DNA from 2 places in the Bradyrhizobium sp. DOA1 genome. Region 2 is predicted to be linked to the other one. Evidence: predicted binding sites of a transcription regulator. Region 2 holds the regulator's gene; the other holds the start of a gene.
What was found. The regulator PhoB, encoded in region 2, activates phosphate uptake and scavenging genes when phosphate is short. The targets are predictions, from matches to a motif close to TGTCATNNANCTGTCAT.
Positions count from the first base shown of each region.

Region 1: a site for PhoB is predicted at 3,136-3,152, ahead of SE91_RS17350 (DUF47 domain-containing protein). Genes of this name have one in related genera too.

Region 1 is NZ_JXJM01000001.1:3,633,894-3,641,266, reverse strand. Features, by position in the region: gene SE91_RS17365 (ABC transporter substrate-binding protein) at 1-1,135, shown strand, start outside; gene SE91_RS17360 (branched-chain amino acid ABC transporter permease) at 1,207-2,070, shown strand; gene SE91_RS17355 (branched-chain amino acid ABC transporter permease) at 2,072-3,040, shown strand; gene SE91_RS17350 (DUF47 domain-containing protein) at 3,195-3,839, shown strand; gene SE91_RS17345 (inorganic phosphate transporter) at 3,851-4,855, shown strand; gene sugE (quaternary ammonium compound efflux SMR transporter SugE) at 4,848-5,162, opposite strand; gene SE91_RS17335 (peptide chain release factor 3) at 5,318-6,940, shown strand; gene SE91_RS17330 (UCP034077 family protein) at 7,036-7,373, shown strand, end outside.
Region 2 is NZ_JXJM01000001.1:7,232,363-7,239,735, forward strand. Features, by position in the region: gene SE91_RS33495 (Hsp33 family molecular chaperone) at 1-674, opposite strand, end outside; gene argF (ornithine carbamoyltransferase) at 953-1,876, opposite strand; gene SE91_RS33505 (aspartate aminotransferase family protein) at 1,876-3,084, opposite strand; gene SE91_RS33510 (GcrA family cell cycle regulator) at 3,554-4,066, shown strand; gene phoB (phosphate regulon transcriptional regulator PhoB) at 4,307-5,014, opposite strand; gene phoU (phosphate signaling complex protein PhoU) at 5,037-5,753, opposite strand; gene pstB (phosphate ABC transporter ATP-binding protein PstB) at 5,765-6,586, opposite strand; gene pstA (phosphate ABC transporter permease PstA) at 6,583-7,373, opposite strand, start outside.

The DNA of each region.
Region 1 (7,373 bases), 3.6 Mb from region 2:
CAAGATCGGCGCGCTGTCGGATCAGTCCGGGCTCTACGCGGACCTCGGCGGACCGGGCTCGACGCTGGCGGCACGAATGGCCGTCGAGGATTCCGGCTTGGCGGCGAAGGGCTGGAAGATCGACATCATCTCGGGTGACCACCAGAACAAGCCCGACATCGGGACCACGATCGCGCGGCAATGGTTCGACGTCGACAAGGTCGACATCGTCGTCGACGTGCCGAACTCGGGCGTCGCGCTGGCCGTCAACAACGTCGTCAAGGAGAAGAACGGCGTCTACATCAATTCGGGTGCGGCGACCTCCGACCTCACCAACGCACAGTGCTCGCCCAACACGGTGCACTGGACCTACGACACCTACATGCTGGCCCATACCACCGGCCAGGCGCTGGTGAAGGCCGGCGGTGACACCTGGTTCTTCCTGACAGCCGACTACGCCTTCGGCGCCGCGCTCGAGCGCGACACCACGGCTGTCATCACTGCGAATGGCGGCAAAGTGGTGGGTGGCGTCAAGCATCCGCTGAACACGCCGGATTTCTCCTCGTTCCTGCTTCAGGCGCAGGCCTCCAAGGCCAAGATCATCGGTCTTGCCAATGCCGGCGGCGACACCACGAACACGATCAAGCAGGCGGCCGAGTTCGGCATCGTCAAGGGCGGTCAGAAGCTCGCGGCACTGCTGCTGTTCCTCACCGACGTCAAGGCCATCGGTCTGGAGACGGCACAGGGCCTCAACTTCACAGAGACGTTCTATTGGGACATGAACGATCAGACCCGGGCGTTCTCCAAGCGTTTCGCGGAGAAGATGAAGAACAATGCGCCGCCGACCATGGTGCAGGCCGGCGTTTATTCGGGTGTTCGTCATTACCTCAAGGCACTGGAAGCGCTGGGCGGCAACCCGCATGACGGCGTCAAGATCGTCGAGAAGATGAAGTCGATGCCGACCGAGGACGACCTGTTCGGCAAGGGCGAGATTCAGCCCAACGGCCGCACCATCCACAGCGCCTACCTCTTCGAGGTCAAGAAGCCCTCGGAGTCCAAGGGGCCGTGGGATTTCTACAAGCTCGTCGGCACGGTGCCGGGCGACCAGGCGTTCACGCCGCTGTCCGAGAGCAAGTGCGCGCTGCTCAAGAAGTAAGACCAACAGCCCGCCGGCCGCGAGCCGGCGGGCAGCTCTAGGGAACGCCGAAGGGACCGGGTGCGGGATCGATGCAGGCTCTTTACGCTCAGCTACTGGTGGGACTGATCAACGGCTCGTTCTACGCGCTGCTCAGTCTCGGACTTGCCGTGATCTTCGGCATGCTCAACATCATCAACTTCGCCCACGGTGCGCTCTACATGATGGGCGCGTTCGTCGCCTATTTCCTGTTGAACCTCGGCGGCATCAATTATTGGTGGGCGTTGCTGCTGGCGCCGATTATCGTCGGCATCTTCGGCATGATCCTGGAACGGACCATGCTGCAATGGCTGACCGGGCTCGATCACCTCTACGGCCTGCTGCTGACCTTCGGCATCGCGCTGATCGTGCAGGGCGTCTTCCAGAACTATTTCGGCTCCTCGGGCCTGCCTTACGCCATTCCGGACCAGCTCAAGGGCGGCATGAATCTCGGCTTTATGTTCCTGCCGATCTATCGCGGCTGGGTCGTCGTGTTCTCGCTGGTAGTGTGCCTTGCGACCTGGTTCCTGATCGAGAAGACGCAGCTCGGCGCTTACCTGCGCGCCGCCACTGAAAATCCGACGCTGGTGCGCGCCTTCGGCATCAACGTGCCGCGCATGATCACGCTGACTTACGGTCTCGGCGTCGGCCTTGCCGCGCTCGCCGGCGTGCTCTCGGCACCGATCAACCAGGTGCGGCCGCTGATGGGCGCCGACCTCATCATCGTCGTGTTCGCGGTGGTCGTCATCGGCGGCATGGGATCGATCATGGGCTCCATCATCACCGGCTTTGCGCTCGGCGTGATCGAGGGCCTGACCAAATATTTCTATCCCGAGGCCTCCAACACCGTCGTGTTCGTGCTGATGGTGCTGGTGCTCTTGGTGAAGCCAACGGGATTGACGGGAAGGGCAGCCTGATATGACGACCCTGACGGACGACACGCTGCCGGTAAGTCCTCGCGCCATGCGCGACGAGATGATCGTTTTCGTGGTGATGGCGCTGCTGCTGGCGGCGGTGCCGTTCACGGGAGTCTACCCGTTCTTCGTGATGCAGGCGCTGTGCTTCGCGCTGCTCGCCTGTGCCTTCAACCTACTGGTCGGCTATGGCGGCCTGCTGTCGTTCGGCCACGCGATGTTCCTGGGAACGGCGGGCTATTGCAGCGCGCATGCGCTGAAAGTGTGGGCGCTGCCACCCGAGCTCGGCATCCTCGTCGGTGTCGTCGCGGCGTTCGCGCTGTCGATCATCACCGGCTACATCTCGATCCGCCGCCAGGGCATCTATTTCTCGATGATCACGCTGGCGCTGTCGCAGCTCCTGTACTTCATCTATCTCCAGGCCCCGTTCACCCATGGTGAGGACGGCATCCAGGGCATCCCGCAGGGGCGCATGTTCGGCGTGCTCGACCTCTCCAAGCCGACGGTGCTCTATTACGTGGTGCTGGTCAGTTTCCTTGCCGGCTTCCTCCTGATCTTCCGCATCATCAACTCCCCGTTCGGCGAGGTGCTGAAGTCGATCCGCGAGAACGAGCAGCGCGCCATCTCGCTGGGCTACCGCACCGACCAGTACAAGTTCCTGGCCTTCGTCCTGTCGGGCACGCTGGCCGGCTTTGCCGGTGCGCTGAAGGTGTTCGTGGCACAAAACGCCTCACTCACCGACGTGCACTGGTCGATGTCGGGCGAGGTCGTGCTGATGACGCTGGTTGGCGGTCTTGGCACCATCTTTGGTCCCGTGGTCGGCGCCTTCGTGATCATCGCCATGCAGCAATATCTGGCGGGGTTTGGCCAATGGGTGACGGTGATCCAGGGCGCGATCTTCGTGGTCTGCGTGCTCACCTTCCGCCGCGGTGTCATCGGCGAAATTGCGCATTACTTCCGGCGGTCGCTCTAAGTAGCTGATTTGACTTCGATTTACTCGCCGCTGGAAAGCGGTGGATGATCCGGCTCCGCGCGCGAGATGACACGCGCGCGGATCGAAAATGGTCTATGACAGTTTCATGACAGCCCGTTCGGGCCTGACCATTTCCAGCCGGTAGCCTATCCCCATGATGCGATGGTTTCGTGCTTTCCTGCCCAAGGAAGAACGCTTCTTCGACCTGTTCGACCGTCATGCCCAGACCGTGATCCAGGGCGCGATCGCGCTCCAGGGCATGCTGAACGGAGGCGAGGAGACGCCGGTCTATTGCCAGAGGGTCAACCAGTTCGAGAACGATGCCGACAACATCACCCGTGAGGTGCTGACGGCGGTGCGCCGCACCTTCATCACCCCGTTCGACCGCGGCGACATCAAGAACCTGATCACGTCGCTGGACGATGCCATCGACCAGATGCAGCAGACCGCCAAGGCGGTGATGCTGTTCGAAGTCCGCACCTTTGAGCCGCCGATGCGCGAGATCGGTGGGCTCCTGATCGAATGCGCCAATCTGGTCGGACGCGCGCTGCCTTTGATGCAGTCGATCGGCCCGAACGTCGCCATGCTGACCGCGATCACGGAAGAGCTGGGCAAGTTGGAGGGGCGCGTCGACGATCTCCACGACATCGGCCTGAAGGAGCTGTTCCTCAAGCATCGCGACGGCAATGCGATGGATTTCATCGTCGGGGTCGAGATCTATGACCATCTCGAAAAGGTGGCCGACCGCTTCGACGACGTGGCCAATGAGATCAACAGCATCGTCATCGAGCAAGTGTAGGGCGGGCCGCCGTGGATGCTGCGTTGGGTCTCCCCATCCTGGTCGGCTTGATCGCCGTCGCGCTGCTGTTCGACTTCCTGAACGGCCTGCATGACGCCGCCAATTCGATCGCGACCATCGTCTCGACCCGTGTGCTGCGGCCGCAATTCGCGGTGTTCTGGGCTGCGTTCTTCAATTTCATCGCCTTCCTGGTGTTCGGGCTGCACGTCGCCCAGACCATCGGCACAGGCATCATCGATCCCGCCGTGGTCGATGCCCAGGTGATCTTTGCAGCACTCGTCGGCGCCATCGTCTGGAACCTCGTGACCTGGGCACTGGGCATCCCGTCTTCGTCGTCGCATGCGCTGATCGGCGGGCTCGTCGGCGGCGGTCTCGCCAAGGCGGGCATTTCGGCGGCGGTGTGGAGCGGATTGTCCAAGACGGTGCTGGCCATCGTGCTGTCGCCCCTCGTGGGCTTCCTGCTCGCGATGCTGCTGGTGGCGATCGTATCCTGGGCCTCGGTGCGCTCGACGCCGTTCGCGGTGGATCGCGCCTTCCGCATCCTGCAATTCGCCTCCGCCTCGCTCTATTCGCTCGGCCATGGCGGCAACGACGCGCAGAAGACCATGGGCATCATCGCCGTGCTGCTCTACTCGCAGGGCCATCTCGGCAGCGAATTCTCAGTGCCGTTCTGGGTGGTGCTGTCCTGCCAGGCCGCGATGGCGCTGGGCACGCTGATGGGCGGCTGGCGCATCGTGCGCACCATGGGCCTGCGCATCACCAAGCTGACGCCGATGCAGGGGTTCTGCGCCGAAACCGGCGGCGCCGTGACCCTGTTCATGGCGACATTCCTCGGCGTTCCCGTCTCGACCACCCACACCATCACCGGTGCCATCGTCGGCGTCGGCGCCGCCCGCCGCGTCTCGGCGGTGCGCTGGAACGTCGCCAGCTCCATCGTCTATGCCTGGGTGATCACGATCCCGGCCTCGGCAATCGTCGCCGCGCTGACCTGGTGGGTGGTCCAACTCGTCAAGTGACGAGCTTCAGCCCGATGATGCCGGCAACGATCAGCCCGATGCTGGCAAGCCGGAGGGCGGTCGCCGGCTCGCCGAACAGAAAGATGCCGAGCGTCGCGGTGCCGACCGCGCCGATCCCGGTCCAGACCGCGTAGGCGGTTCCCACGGGCAGTGATTTGAGCGCGAGCCCGAGCAGGATGACGCTGCCGGCCATGGCCGCCAGCGTGACGACGGACGGAACAAGCCGGCTAAAGCCCTCGGTGTATTTCAACCCGATCGCCCAGGTGATTTCGAGAAGACCGGCGACGAACAGGATGCTCCAGGCCATGACGACCCTCCATTCAAGGCAGGGTCGTCCCCGCTGAGGTGCTGAGAAACGGGAAGGTCGTCCCTCCCAAGGGCCGATATGGGGCTGGCCGGAAGGCCCTGCAATCACCAAATGAGGCTTGATCAGGCCCATTTTCCCTGCCAAACGCTCCCGCCATGTCCGACATCGCCACCACAGCAGCCGAATCGCCGGCCCGTTCTCCGCTTGCCGCCGAAGTGGCGCGGCGACGGACCTTTGCGATCATCTCCCATCCCGACGCCGGCAAGACCACGCTGACCGAGAAGCTGCTGCTGTTCGGCGGCGCCATCAATCTCGCCGGCCAGGTCAAGGCCAAGGGCGAGCGGCGCAACACGCGGTCGGACTGGATGAAGATCGAGCGCGAGCGCGGCATCTCGGTCGTGACCTCGGTGATGACCTTCGAATTCGAAGGCCTCGTCTTCAATCTCCTGGACACGCCGGGCCACGAGGACTTTTCGGAAGACACCTACCGCACGCTCACCGCGGTCGATTCCGCAGTCATGGTCATCGACGCCGCCAAGGGCATCGAGGCGCGGACCCGGAAGCTGTTCGAGGTGTGCCGCCTGCGCGACATCCCGATCATCACCTTCATCAACAAGATGGACCGCGAGAGCCGCGACGTCTTCGAACTGCTCGACGAGATCGAGAAGACGCTGGCGCTCGACAGCACGCCGATGACCTGGCCGGTCGGCCGCGGCCGCGACTTCCTCGGTACCTATGACGTCGTCAACGGCGGCGTGCGCCTGCTCGAAGGCGGCGGCGCCAAGACCGGCGCGGCGCAGCAGATCGAGATCGAAGAGCTCGCCAAGCTGAATGCGAACCTCGACGTATCCGCGGTGAAGGACGAGCTCGAGCTCGTCACCGAGGCGTCGAAGCCGTTCGAGCTGGAAGCGTTCCGCGAAGGTCATCTGACGCCGGTCTATTTCGGCAGCGCGCTGCGCAATTTTGGCGTCGGCGACCTCCTGGAGGGCCTCGGCAGCTTCGCGCCCGAGCCGCGCGCGCAGGACAGCGACCAGCGCAAGGTCGAGGCCACCGATCCGCGCATGAGCGCCTTCGTGTTCAAGATCCAGGCCAACATGGACCCGAACCATCGCGATCGCATCGCGTTTGCGCGGCTCTGCTCGGGCAAGCTCAGCCGCGGCATGAAGGCCAAGCTCGTGCGCACCGGCAAGAGCATGCCGCTGTCGAGCCCGCAATTCTTCTTCGCGCAGGATCGTTCGGTCGCGGACGAAGCCTTCGCCGGCGACGTCGTCGGCATTCCCAATCACGGCACGCTGCGCATCGGCGACACCTTGACCGAGGGCGAGGATTTCAACTTCGTCGGTGTGCCGAGCTTTGCGCCGGAAATCGTCCGCCGCGTTCGTCTCACCGATGCGATGAAGGCGAAGAAGCTGAAGGAAGCGCTGCAGCAGATGTCGGAAGAGGGCGTGGTGCAGGTGTTCCGGCCGCGCGACGGTGCGCCGGCGCTGGTCGGCGTCGTCGGCGCGCTGCAGCTCGACGTGCTCAAGGCGCGTCTCGAGGCGGAATATTCGCTGCCGGTGGAGTTCGAAATCAGCGAGTTCCAGCTGGCGCGCTGGGTCTCTTCGGAGGACCGCAAGAAGCTCGACACCTTCATCGCCGCCAATACGTCGAGCATCGCCGACGACGTCGACGGCGATCCCGTCTATCTGGCCCGGAACGAGTTCTATCTCGGCTACACAAGGGAACGCGCCGAGGGCATCGAGTTCACCAACGTCAAGGACGTCAAGAAGAAGGGGTAGTGCGCCCGCTCGCGCGCGCGCATGTGAACAGCAGTGGGCTTGACGCGGCCATTGACGACGCCACGTCTGTGAAGACGGCAGGGTGAGCTCAAAGCATGTGGCGCAGCATCCTCATTCTCCTCCCGCTTGCGACATCAGCCGCAGCCGACGCGAGGCCGCGGCAGATCAATCCGATCCCGTTCGCGCACGAGCCGTGCAGCGTGCTCGACGGCCGGCCCTGCACACCGTCTTATTGCAGTCCGCTCGAGCCCGGCCCCTGCATTCCCGAGATCGACTACCCCTATGGCCAGAACCTCCAGCTCACGATCCAGAGCGTGCCGTCCGAGGCCGACCGCGCCAAATACCAAAGGCCCGATCACGATCTCGACACCATCGGCGACCTCTTCGCCGAGCTGCGCAGCTGCTGGTCGCCGCCATCGGACAATGCGCGTGC
Region 2 (7,373 bases):
TCGCCGGGATGCAGGTCCGCCTGCCGTGCGCGCTCCGGCGCCTTCGGCAGGAACTGCATCAGCATGCCGCCGGCGCGCCAGCGATGCTTGCCGCCGTCGCTCGAGCGCCATTCCTCGCCGACCGCAAGGCGCACGCGCGTCGGGATCTGCTCGGAGCGCAGGAAATATTCGTGGGCGGCCTCTTCCAGGCCGCCGCCGTCGAGCGCGACCAGGCCTTGATAGCGGCTCATGTCGGGGCCCTGATCGATGGTCATGGCGAGATGGCCGCGGCCGAGCAGCGCGCCGGAGTTCAAGCCAGAATCCTTGGCCTCGCCGAGACGCGCGGCATCGTAGCGCGCGTAAGCGCGCAGGCGATCCGGGGCCATGTAATCGACGACCAGGAACGACACCGGACCGTCGGTCTGGGCCTGGAGGATGAAGCGCCCCTCGAATTTCAGCGCCGAGCCGAGCAGCGTCGTCAGCACGATGGCCTCGCCGAGCAGCTTGCCGACGGGCGCGGGATAATCGTGCTTGGTCAGGATGTCGTCGAGCGCCGGGCCAAGCCGCACCAGGCGGCCGCGCACGTCGAGCGCATCGACCTCGTAAGGCAGCACGGCGTCATCGATCGGAACCGCTGATGGTGCGCGAACCGGGCCTTCGGGCCCGGCTTTCATGTCAGGAGATTGGGAAACCATGGCGCTCTATCTGGGGTCTGAGATGGGGATTGGAAGGGGGTGCGATCCGGATGCAGAATGGATCACACGAAAGCACGACAAGATCAGTGTCGTCCCGGGACTCGCAAGGCGCGAGCCCGGGACCCATAGCCACATGATTACATCACAACGCGAGATGACAACCCCGAGTCCTCGCCAAACAACTTCCTGTGGCTATGGATCCCGGATCGGCGCGCCGCTGTGCGGCGCTTGTCCGGGACGACAGTGTGTGCAAGGCGGTCGCCGGGCTTCCACCGGTGCTACTTCACCGCGTCGAAGCACCAGGCCAGGATGCCCTTTTGCGCGTGCAGGCGGTTTTCGGCCTCGTCGAACACGACCGATTGCGGGCCGTCGATCACCTCGTCGGTGACCTCCTCGCCGCGATGGGCCGGCAGGCAGTGCATGAACAGCGCGTCGGGCTTGGCCAGCGACATCAGCTTGCCGTTGACCTGGTAGGGCTTCAGCACGTTGTGACGATGCTCGCCCTCCTTGTCGCCCATCGACACCCAGGTGTCGGTGACGACGCAGTCGGCGCCCTTCACCGCGGCTTCCGGATCGGTGCCGAGCACGATGGGCGCGTTGGTCGCCTTGATCCAGTCGCGCATCACCTTCTTGGGTGCGAGCTCCGGAGGCGTCGCAACATTGAGCTGGAATTTGAAGCGCTCGGCGGCGTGCGCCCAGGACGCCAGCACGTTGTTGTCGTCGCCGGTCCAGGCCACCGTCTTGCCCTCGATCGGGCCGCGATGCTCCTCGTAGGTCATGAGGTCGGCCATCACCTGGCAGGGATGCGAACGGCGCGTCAGGCCGTTGATGACGGGCACGGTCGCATAGGCGGCAAGCTCCAGCAGCGCCTCGTGATTGAGGATGCGGATCATGATGGCGTCGACATAGCGCGACAGCACGCGCGCGGTGTCGGCGATGGTCTCGCCGCGGCCGAGCTGCATCTCGGCGCCGGTGAGCATGATGGGCTCACCGCCGAGCTGGCGCATGGCCACGTCGAACGACACCCGCGTCCGCGTCGAAGGACGCTCGAAGATCATCGCCAGCGTCTTGCCTTCGAGCGGCCTGACCGGCTGATGCGCCTTCTGCTTCGCCTTCATGGCGGAGGATGCGGCGAGCATGCGCTTGAGCTCCGACAACGGGAGCTCGTTGATGTCGAGGAAGTGTCTCGGCGACTTGCTCATCAGCTTGCCGCCCGCTTGGTCTGACTGGACGAGATCGCAGCGCAAGCACGCTCGAGCCGCCCGACGCTGTCCTCGATCTCGGCTTCGGTGACGATCAGAGGCGGCAGGAAGCGCACGACATTGTCGCCGGCACCGACCGTGAGCAGCTTTTCGTTGCGCAAGGCGGCAACGAGATCAGCCGAAGGCACCACCGCCTTGATGCCGATCAGCAGACCTTCGCCACGGACTTCGCTGACGATATCGGGGTGGCGGTCGATCACGGAGGCGAGCTTCTGCTTGAGCAGCAGCGACATCTTCTGCACGTGATCGAAGAAGCCGGGCTTGAGCATGACGTCGAGCACGGCGTTCGCAGCGGAGATCGCGAGCGGATTGCCGCCGAACGTCGAGCCGTGTGAGCCGGGCCCCATTCCGGCAGCCGCCTCCGCCGTGGCGAGCACCGCGCCGATCGGGAAGCCGCCACCGAGCGCCTTGGCGAGCGACATCACGTCGGGCGTGACGCCGGTGCGCCGGTGCGCGAAGAGATCGCCGGTACGCCCCATGCCGGTCTGCACCTCGTCGAAAGCGAGCAGAAGACCCTTCTCGTCGCAGAGCTGGCGCAGCGCCTTGAGGAAGGCGGGCGTCGACGAACGCACGCCGCCCTCGCCCTGGATCGGCTCAATCAGGATGCCAGCGGTCTGCGGGCCGATCGCCTTCTTCACGGCCTCGATGTCGCCATGCGGGACCTGGTCGAAACCGTCCATCGGCGGACCAAAACCTTCGAGGTATTTTGCAGATCCGGTCGCGGCCAGCGTCGCCAGCGTGCGGCCATGGAAGGCGCCTTCGAAGGTGATGATGCGATAGCGTTCCGGATGGCCCTTGGAGAAGTGATGGTGGCGGACCAGCTTGATCACACCCTCCAGCGCCTCGGCGCCGGAATTGCAGAAGAACACGAAGTCCGCAAAGCTCTCGTTGCACAGGCGCACGGCGAGCTTCTCGCCATCCGGGCTCTGGAACAGGTTCGACATGTGCCAGAGCTTCGTCGACTGCTCCTGCAAGGCCTTGACCAGCGCCGGATGGCAATGGCCGAGCGCGTTCACCGCAACACCCGAGGTGAAATCGAGATAGCGATCGCCATTGGTCGCGATCAGCCAGCAGCCTTCGCCGCGCTCGAAACCAAGGTCGGCCCTGGCGAAAACGGGAAGCAGATGCGGCGCGGCGCTGTTGGTCATGACCATCACTTGGATGTTGCATTTGAATGTTGAGACCTGCCTGGCATGCCTTGCGCAGCGCACCATTGACCGGTCCGGAAAACGAAACGTGCCGCCTTTTAAGGGCGGCACGCGGCACTATCTTATGCCTGGCAAGACGGGTGTCAATGCCGCCCGGAAAGCCTCGCGAAACGCTGATTCCGTAGTCTTGCGGTGCCGATTTTGCGGGGTTTTCACCACGGAACATGTGGAAGCGAGTCGGCGGACTCTTGCGCGGGAGTCACGCCATATTGTAGCGTTTGGACTGTCAGATACGACATCTCGTGCAGCGGTTCTGATCCCAAGAGTCCTCATGTACCGGCGTAAACGTTCGGGCGCTCGTTGCGCGCCCGGCGAGCCTTAAGGGATTCTGGCGGCACGGGTTTTTTCAAGGCTTAGGCATTCGCTGCGAGGCCCCAGGATGGCGGCGCGCAGCGAGGGAAAGGGTGCAATGACGGTTTTGACCTGGTCCGATGATCGCGTCGAGCAGCTGAAAAAGCTCTGGGAGGCCGGACTTTCGGCCAGCCAGATCGCGGCTGAGCTCGGCAATGTGACCCGCAATGCCGTGATCGGCAAAGTGCACAGGCTCGGCCTGTCCGGCCGCGCCAAGAGTCCGTCTTCGGCCGCTCCGCGGCCGCGCAAGGCACGCCCGGCGCAGCACATGATGCGGGTGACCCGTCCGATCTCGCGCGGCAACACCGCGCTGGCGCAGGCCTTCGAGGTCGAGGTCGAGGCAGAGCCCGTCACCTACGACAACGTGGTGCCGATGAGCCAGCGGCTGTCGCTGCTGGAATTGAACGAGGCGACCTGCCACTGGCCGGTCGGCGATCCCTCGAGCCCGGATTTCTTCTTCTGCGGCGGCAAGGCGCTCTCCGGCCTGCCCTACTGCGCCCAGCACTCGCGCGTCGCCTATCAGCCCGCAGCGGATCGCCGGCGCGCGCCGGCCAAGCCGAGCACGCGGTGAGCGGGGTTTAACTGACTGCAAGGACAGCAGCCGTCGCGCGATGACGGCTCCAATTGCTCGGTGTCACCCCCGCGAACGCGGGGATCCATAACCCAAGGGCGCAATTGTTGCGCGAGATGGTCACACCGAGTCGTCGTCAAACCACGTCTTGTGGTTATGGGTCCCGGGTTCGCGCTGCGCGCGCCCCGGGACGACAGCTGAGATTGTAGCCACAGCTGCCAGCGAACAAACTCAAAAACCTTACGTCTGCTCCGCCTTCGCAAACCGATCGTCGAGCGCATAGCCGGCACCGCGGACCGTGCGGATCGGGTCCTGCTCGCGGCCGAGATTGAGCAGCTTGCGCAGGCGGCCGATATGGACGTCGACGGTGCGTTCGTCGATGTAGATGTCGCGGCCCCAGACGCTGTCGAGCAGTTGCTCGCGCGAGAACACGCGGCCCGGATGCTCCAGGAAGAACTCCAGAAGGCGATACTCGGTCGGGCCGAGATCGATCGGCCGGCCCGAGCGCGCGACGCGGCGCTTGTCGCGGTCGAGCTCGATGTCGCCATAGGCCAGCACAGTGGCGAGCCGCTCCGGGCTTGCCCGCCGCAGAAGGCCCTTCACCCGCGCCAGCAGCTCCGGCACCGAGAACGGCTTGACGATGTAGTCGTCGGCGCCGGTCGCAAGACCCCGCACCCGCTCGCTCTCCTCGCCGCGCGCGGTGAGCATGATGATCGGCAGCTGCTTGGTCTCGGGACGGGTGCGCAGACGCCGGCACAGCTCGATGCCTGACAGCCCCGGCAGCATCCAGTCGAGCACGATCAGATCGGGGATGTGTTCCTTGAGGCGGGTGTCGGCGTCGTCGCCGCGCATCACCGTCTCCACGTCATAGCCGTCGCCTTCGAGGTTGTAGCGCAGAAGCTCGGTGAGAGCTTCTTCGTCTTCAACCACCATAATGCGTGCGCCCATGTGGTCGTCGCTCCTTAAGTCGTCAGGTATTCGGGACCGTCGTGGCGAAGGTCGTCATGTCGCCCTTCGGCCGCTTGTCGGTCATCGCCTGACCCTCGATCATGTAGAACACGGTCTCGGCGATGTTGGTGGCGTGGTCGCCGATCCGCTCGATGTTCTTGGCGCAGAACATCAGGTGGATGCAGAACGAGATGTTGCGCGGATCCTCCATCATATAAGTGAGGAGCTCGCGGAACAGCGAGGTGCAGATGGCGTCGACCTCCTCGTCGCCCTTCCACACCGCCATCGCCGCCGGCAGATCATGCGCGGCATAAGCGTCCAGCACCGACTTGACCTGCTGCTGCACGAGGTCGGTCATGTGCTCGAGGCCGCGAAACAGCTTCAGCGGATGGAAGTCCGCATCCAGCGCGGCGACGCGTTTGCCCATGTTCTTGGCGAGGTCGCCGATGCGCTCCAGATCGGTCGCGACGCGCATGGCGCCGACGATCTCGCGCAGGTCGACCGCCATCGGCTGGCGGCGGGCGATGGTGAGCACGGCGCGCTCCTCGATGCGCTTCTGCAGCGCGTCGAGCTCGGCGTCGATGGTGACGACGCGCTGGCCGAGTGCGACGTCGCGGCGGATCAGCGCGTCGACGGAGTCGACGATCATGCGCTCGGCGATGCCCCCCATCTCGGCGACCAGGCGGGTGAGCTCCTGGAGGTCGGTGTCGAAGGCCTTTGCGGTATGTTCAGAACCCATGTCCCGTCTCCTCAGCCGAACCGGCCGGTGATGTAATCCTGCGTGCGCCGGTCGCTCGGCGACGTGAAGATCTTGCTGGTGTCGTCGAACTCGATCAGCTCGCCGAGATACATGAAGGCGGTCTTGTCGGAGACACGGGCCGCCTGCTGCATGTTATGGGTGACGATCGCGATCGTGTAATTTTCGGACAGTTCCTGGATCAGCTCCTCGACCTTGGCGGTCGAGATCGGATCGAGCGCCGAGCAGGGCTCGTCGAACAGGATCACCTCGGGCCGCACCGCGACGGTGCGCGCGATGCAGAGACGCTGCTGCTGGCCGCCGGAGAGCGACAGGCCGGAGGCGTTGAGCTTGTCCTTGACCTCGTTCCACAACGCGCCGCCGCGCAGCGCCTTCTCGACCCGATCATCCATCTCGGATTTCGAGATCTTCTCGTAGAGGCGGATGCCGAAGGCGATGTTCTCGTAGATCGTCATCGGGAACGGCGTCGGCTTCTGGAACACCATGCCGACGCGGGCGCGCAGCAGGTTGAGGTCGAGCTTGGGATCGAGGATGTTGGTCTGATCCAGCAACAGCTGGCCGGTGGCACGCTGGCCCGGATAGAGATCGTACATCCGGTTGAAGATGCGCAGCAGGGTCGACTTGCCGCAGCCCGACGGGCCGATGAACGCCGTGACGCGGTTGGTGCCGAGCGCCAGATTGATGTTCTTCAGCGCGTGGTGCTCACCGTAATAGAAGTTCAGGTTGCGCGCGGTGACCTTGGCGGGCGCCTCGGGCAACGGCTGCGAGCCGGGGTGAACGGTCGGCGCACTGACGGAAACAGACATTTCGCTCATTTTGCAGTCCTCTCGGCGCCAAGGATGCGCGCGCCAATGTTCAGGGCAAGCACAGTCAGAGTGATGAGCAGCGCGCCGCTCCAGGCGAGTTGCTTCCAATATTCGTAGGGGCTCTGCACGAAGTTGTTGATGGTCACCGGCAGGTTGGCCATCGTCTTGTTCAGGCCGAGGCTGAAGAACTGGTTCGACAGCGCCGTGAACAGCAGCGGCGCGGTCTCGCCCGCGACGCGGGCAGTCGCCAGCAGCACGCCGGTGATGAGGCCGGAGCGCGCGGCCCGATAGGCGATGCGCTTGATCACCAGCGACCGCGGCAGACCGAGCGCGGAGGCCGCCTCGCGCAGCGGGTTCGGCACCAGCAGCAGCATGTCTTCGGTGGTGCGCACCACGACCGGGATCACGATGACGGCGAGCGCCAGCGCGCCGGCGATGGCCGAGAAGCCCCGCATCGGCACCACCACCGCGCCGTAGATGAACAGGCCGATGATGATCGAGGGCGCCGACAGGAGAATGTCGTTGATGAAGCGGATCACCGAGGTCAGCTTGTCGTTGCGGCCGTACTCGGCGAGATAGGTGCCGGCGAACAGGCCGAGCGGCGCGCCGATGCCGACGCCGATCACGGTCATGATGAGCGAGCCGACGATGGCGTTGAGCAGACCGCCCTCGTTCGATCCGGGCGGCGGCGTGTTCTCGGTGAAGACCTGGAGGTTGAGCCCGGCAAGGCCGTTGTAAAGCAGTGTTGCCAAGATCAGCGCGAGCCAGGTGACGCCGAACGCTGCGGCTGCGATGC